DNA from 2 places in the Enterococcus salsurae genome. Region 2 is predicted to be linked to the other one. Evidence: riboswitches for the same ligand, from Rfam matches in the RefSeq annotation. Region 2 holds a riboswitch; the other holds the start of a gene.
What was found. Region 2 has a riboswitch for thiamine pyrophosphate ahead of thiT (energy-coupled thiamine transporter ThiT). Riboswitches for the same ligand answer to the same signal wherever they lie in the genome.

Region 1 (3,111 bases), on a different contig from region 2:
AAGTAGCCATTGTAGACGGTTTTTTCTTTTTCCGTTTCCGCAATTTCTTTGTCATTGGCTACATCTGTGGTTTTTCTTAAAGCATCACGGTTTTGTTCCATAATAGAAATATAGTTTTCACCATTGTCCATTTGTTCTTGGGTCAAGCCTTCTAACGGATTCAGCACCGCCAGTTCAACACCGGCTTCTGATGCCAACGTCCGGGCGATACTATCTTTGGCATTTTCCTCAAAATAAATCGTTTCGATCCCAGTTTCAGTCACAAAGTCTTTCAATTCAGTAATTCGTGAAGCAGAAGGCTCTTCACTTGGAGAAAGTCCAGAAATCGGCACTTGTGTCAATCCATATTCTAGTGCCAAGTAACCGAAAGCCGCATGCTGTGTGACAAAGTGACTTTGTGATGGATTGCTGAAGGCTTCTAGATATGATGCATGCAATGCTTCCAGTTCCTCTAGGTAGGCTGTTGCATTTGTATCAAAAGCAGTTGCTTTTTCTGGATAGGCTGCACTTAATTGATCACGGATTGCTTCAACTTGTTTGATTGCTATACTCGGCGCCAACCAGACATGGGGGTCTAATTCATGAGAATGACCATCATCCCCGTGGTCATGATCGTGGTCGTGGTCGTGGTCATGGTCGTGATCGTCATCGCCAGGCAACAAAATCATGCCTTCTGTCGCTTTGACAACTGTCACATTTCCTTCATCGAGTGTGGTTTCAATCGAGGGTACCCACATTTCCATATTTTCATTGTTATACACAAAGACATCGGCATCTTGGATCGTGGCCATATCTTTTGCAGAAGGTTCATAGTCATGGGAATCTGTGCCAGCAGGCATCAGCAATGTCACTTCCCCTTCGTCGCCAACGATTTGCTGGGTAAAGTCATACATTGGATAAAAAGTCGCAACGACTTGAATAGGATCACTGACAGCTTCAGCAGAAACAGCTTCCGATTGATTCGTGCTATCAGTCCCTCCTTGACCGCAGGCTGCCAACCCAAGCGCTGTTATCGATAATAACGTTATTTTAAAAAACTTCTTCATTTTTTTGAAACACTCCTTTTTCATTTTCCTTCTTTCTTACTGACGAAATAAATACTATGAAATCAATTACGGTTTACGAAAACAAAACGTAAAGATTACGTTTTACTCTCAATTCACTACTTTACACAACTAATTTCAACCTGTCAATATCATTTTTCATGTTTTTTTATATGATAGATTCTTCATATAAAATCGCTTCAGTCATCAAAAAGATCTCATTGTATCTGTTGCCGCCTTCGTCTCTATAGTTGTTCTTTCTCAGTTGATGTGCTACACTGTGGTCATTCAATTGAATATTTATCCACTAGGGGCGCTTTATGCTGAGATAGACTTTGGTCTGGTCCCTTTGAACCTGATTTGGTTAGTACCAACGTAGGGAAGTGGCGACGCACAACTTTTTGCGTTCCCATTTTTCTGTCTGCATGTGGATAGTTAAAGGGGGAACGCTTTTTTTGCGGGCAGAATGATCAGAAAGGAGAGTTTAAAATGGAAGCATGTCAAACAGGAATGATCGATATTACAGGGTGTCGGGTAAGTGTATATCCAATGAAAGACCAGTTCGCCACCCAAATTTTAACGAGTATCAAAGAAACTGATACCAGTGCAGTGTGGAAGCAAACGGATCTCTTCAGCACATTGTACCGAGGAGAACCGGCAAGTGTGGTAGATGCGGCAGCAGCATTGATGATCAACGCCTATGAGCCACACACACATCTTGTTGGTGAATTTACATTTTCGAAAGGATGCCCAGGGGATCATGCTGGCGATAGTTACTTGAATGGCCAACAAGCAAAACCAAATGATGCCAATAACATAGCGAAAGGCGATTTTCTCGTTGATTGCAAATACTCCTTCTATGCGTTTGGTGAAAACAATTATATGGAAGAAATCGCCGCCATCGTTGCTTTGGCAGCTGATCATGGATTGAAGCCTCGCTCGGCGCACTATGTAACACTCTTATCGGGCACTGCCAGCCAATTATTCACCTATTTTGAAGCTGCATTGGCGTATGCCCATGCGCACCTTTCCCATTATGTCTTAGAGGCAACGATCTCTGTCAATAGCCCCTCTAAGGAGGTGGCGGCACATGTTTAAATGGGCTTTAAAAGATGTGATCATGGTGGGGATCGCTTCATTGATTTTTGGGGTCATCTATCTGGGCGCCGTTCATTTCGGCCTGCTATTAGGGACACTTCTGACCCCTTTTGGCCTATCAGTTCTGGCCAATGAATTCATTTTTGGTGTTTGGTTCATGGCCGCAGCTTTTGCAGGCTATGTCTTGCGGAAACCTGGTGCCGCGACGATCACAGAAATGATCGCTGCTTTGCTGGAAGTCTTTATGGGCAACTTTTATGGCCCAATCATTTTTATCAGTGGGTTTGTCCAAGGAATTGGTACTGAAGCAGGATTTGCGTTGGGGGGCTATCGGCGCTACGGCTGGTTCCCGTTGATCACAGGTGCGATCGGTGCAACGATCACTAGTTTCATATGGGGCATTATCCGGTCAAATTTCGTTGATCTAAAATGGCAGCTCCTACTGACGATATTTGTGATTCGCTTATGTTCTGCCTTATTTTTCTCGGCATTTTTGATCAAGATCGTCTGTGACCATTTGACACGTATGGGTGTATTGAACAGTTATCCAATTGCTGCAGATCCGACCTTACAGGTCGCTGGAAAGACGTCTCGATGAGCTTACAATTAACAGATTGTCAATTTGCTTGCGATCACCAGACAATCACAGCTTCTTTCGAATTACATCCGGGAGAAACCAAAGCCATCTATGGCCCTTCCGGGTCAGGAAAAAGCACCCTCTTTCGTATTCTTGCAGGATTGAGCCAAGAGGTCTTCTTGTCAGGAAGCTATACCATTGATGCCCATTCTATCGATGATTTATCCGTTCGTGCACGCGCCACACTGATTAGTCTGATGTTTCAAAATCCTGATACTCAGTTTTGTATGCATACCGCCAGAGAAGAATTGCTTTTCTGTTTAGAAAATCGCGGGATTGCGCCAAAAGATATGCCGCAACGTGTGGAGGATGCCCTTTCTTTTTGTGAGATCG
Region 2 (3,111 bases):
ATTTAAAACGACTGTCGGCGACAACACCTTTATCGGTTCGGGTTCAAATTTAGTTGCACCATTGGCGATTGCTGAAGAAACGATGATCGCAGCAGGATCCACGATCACCCAAGATGTGCCCAAGCACAGTATGGCGATTGCACGTGCCCGCCAAGAGAATAAAGCGGATTATGCAAAAAAACTGCCTTATCTAAATGAGAAATAGCGAAATGACTTGATTTATTCACGAAAAATGACTACTATTTATTAGGAAGAAGATTCTAGTAAAATAGTCGTCATTTTTTATTAGTTACACGTAAAGAAAGTGGAGGTTCTCATGTCAAATCATTATTTTGATCCAAGATTGAAGATTTTTTCTCTGAACTCAAATCGTCCTTTAGCGGAAAAAATCGCAGCTGCAGTAGGTGTCGAATTAGGTAAGTGTTCCGTAAAACAATTCAGCGATGGCGAAATCCAAGTGAATATCGAAGAAAGTATTCGCGGTTCACATGTCTATGTGATCCAATCGACCAGCAGTCCTGTAAATGATAACTTAATGGAATTGTTGATCATGATCGACGCATTGAAACGCGCAAGTGCGAAGACGATCAATGTGGTCATGCCTTATTACGGCTACGCTAGACAAGACCGAAAAGCACGTTCAAGAGAACCAATCACAGCAAAACTTGTAGCAAATATGATTGAAAAAGCCGGTGCGGACCGTATGGTGACACTTGACTTGCACGCATCACAAATCCAAGGATTTTTCGATATGCCAGTCGATCATTTGATGGGTGCGCCATTGATTGCCAATTACTTTTTAGAACGCAATATCCAAGGAGATGACGTTGTTGTCGTTTCACCAGACCATGGTGGCGTGACGCGCGCGCGCAAACTGGCTGAGTTTCTTAAATCACCCATTGCAATCATTGACAAACGTCGGCCTAAAGCCAATGTAGCTGAAGTCATGAACATTATTGGTCATGTTGAAGGCAAAACGTGTGTCTTGATCGATGATATGATCGATACGGCAGGAACCATTACACTAGCGGCCAATGCCTTGAAACAAGCAGGTGCCAAAAGTGTCTATGCCTCATGTACACACCCAGTATTGTCAGGCCCAGCTTTGGAACGGATCGAAGATTCTGCCATCGAACATTTGGTTGTGACTGACTCGATTTATTTGCCAGCAGACCGCAAATCAGAAAAAATCGATGAAATCAGTGTTGGTGCGTTGATGGGCGAAGCCATCAAACGAATCCATGAGAACAAACCTGTAAGTCCATTGTTTGAATCAAAATTATCTATCTAATACTTGGCGATCCTTCAAGTATGTTGTATCCTCCAGTTGACCGAGACAGCTGGAGGATTTTTATATTTGATTGGTATCGGAACAATAACGCTTCTTTTTTTACAGAAGTATGATATGCTATGAGAGGACTTACAGTCCAAAAAAAAACAAATAGAATCTAATCACAAAGGGGAGCCTGAAAAGGCTGAGAATGAGTATACTCTAAACCCTTCGTACCTGTTTCGGTCATACGAACGTAGGAATTGTGACGAGTTGAAGTGTCTGACACTTCTCCTTTGTGAATTGTGATGATTCGAAAAGGAGGAGTTTTTTTGACGAAAAAAATTGATCTGCGGGTATGGACGGAAGGGACGATGATTGCGGCGCTTGGGGTGGCATTGTCTTTTATTCCAGTACAATCGGTCAATGCAGGGTTGGATCTCTCGCTGGGATTGGTTCCTTTGGTCTTGTATTCCTATCGCCGCGGTTTTGTGCCTGGTGTGACAGCTGGCTTCATGTGGGGGCTATTGAACATACTGGTGGGTAGTGCCATGAAAAATTTCATCAGCGTCCCGCAAATTATTTTTGAATATCCTTTTGCCTTTGCCTTTGGTGGATTTGGCGGGTTGTTTGCCAATCGGATCCAACAAGCACTGCGGAACAAAGCCAATATCGCTTATTGGTATATCGGGATTGGTGGATTTATCGCCGTGGTTTGCCGCTGGTTCTGGCATTTCTGGGCGGGGGTATTTGTTTGGGGAATGTATGCACCAGAAGGTCAAAGCCCCTATGTCTATTCACTGATTTTTAATGGCGGGTCCGTAGTGATCAACACCATATATGTTAGTGTTGTGTTGATATTATTAGCCAAAACCGCACCAAAATTATTTTTGCCGAAAGGATAAAATAAAAAATGTCATGCCCGCGAGTCGTGTGGGTCATGACATTTTTTTGTCCATAAAGCCAAAAGCTAGATCTTCTTGATCAATATCTAATGTCCATTTTTTTTGGTTGGCGTAGTAGCGCAACACGGCAATTTGATCAAGGGAACTTTTGTTGACTTGGCTGCTTTTCAAACCGGAGTCTTCCATCAGATAAATCGGGATCGTGAATGTTTTGTCGATCAATTGATCTTGGCTCAAGCAGAATAAGACACCTTCTTGCATGACACTACGGAGTTCTTTCAGTAGATTGAAGTCTAATTTTTCGACAGAAACAGCTTTTTTGAAGAAAGAAATACGGTCGTTGATTTTTTCTAAGACGATTCGGGTGATTCGATCGGCTAAAATGCGGTAATACTCGTCCAAGTAGCGGTAATATACACGGGAGCGGTTGTCTTTCAAATCAAAAAAGACAAAGTTGTTTTGCAATTTATAAAAAAACGGTGAATGCAAGTGGGTTTTCATATGGCCAAAATATAACAGTTCTGAAATCTCTAACGGTGTGAGTTCCTTCAACATATCGAAATCATTGAAATCGACCCATTTCATTTCTTCCGTGACGCGTCCTTTGTTCAATTGCTGGAAGAAAAGTTGCACATTTTCGATGCCGCGAATCACTTTGAGGCCAGTGTGGCCGTCAAATTCACCAAATTCGCTGGAAGGATCAAGCAAAAGCAGATTCTTGGGTTGATGCACAATGCTCTTGTTGAAATCTTGGGGGGCAAGCCCACGGGTCAAGACGGCATTGCTGGTTGTATCTATATGTACGTAAATCGTATTGGACATGCCGGTTGATCCCTCCTATGTAATATGTTCATTCTACAACAAAGCGCTGAAAAATGCTTGTATCTTTTCGTTTAAAGTTATATTACAAAATAACAGAAAAAACAATTTTTAAGC

Region 1: it holds a riboswitch for thiamine pyrophosphate, as region 2 does, so the genes downstream of both, ACYVRS_RS09385 (YkoF family thiamine/hydroxymethylpyrimidine-binding protein) here and thiT (energy-coupled thiamine transporter ThiT) in region 2, are expected to answer to the same signal.

Annotation. Positions count from the first base shown of each region.
Region 1 covers NZ_BAAHWY010000003.1:246,879-249,989, reverse strand. The annotation lists gene ACYVRS_RS09390 (metal ABC transporter solute-binding protein, Zn/Mn family) at 1-1,046, opposite strand, end outside; TPP riboswitch at 1,343-1,442, shown strand; gene ACYVRS_RS09385 (YkoF family thiamine/hydroxymethylpyrimidine-binding protein) at 1,533-2,141, shown strand; gene ACYVRS_RS09380 (ECF transporter S component) at 2,134-2,739, shown strand; gene ACYVRS_RS09375 (ABC transporter ATP-binding protein) at 2,736-3,111, shown strand, end outside.
Region 2 covers NZ_BAAHWY010000001.1:829,705-832,815, reverse strand. The annotation lists gene glmU (bifunctional UDP-N-acetylglucosamine diphosphorylase/glucosamine-1-phosphate N-acetyltransferase GlmU) at 1-205, shown strand, start outside; gene ACYVRS_RS04080 (ribose-phosphate diphosphokinase) at 317-1,291, shown strand; TPP riboswitch at 1,449-1,550, shown strand; gene thiT (energy-coupled thiamine transporter ThiT) at 1,603-2,175, shown strand; gene ACYVRS_RS04070 (hypothetical protein) at 2,209-2,997, opposite strand.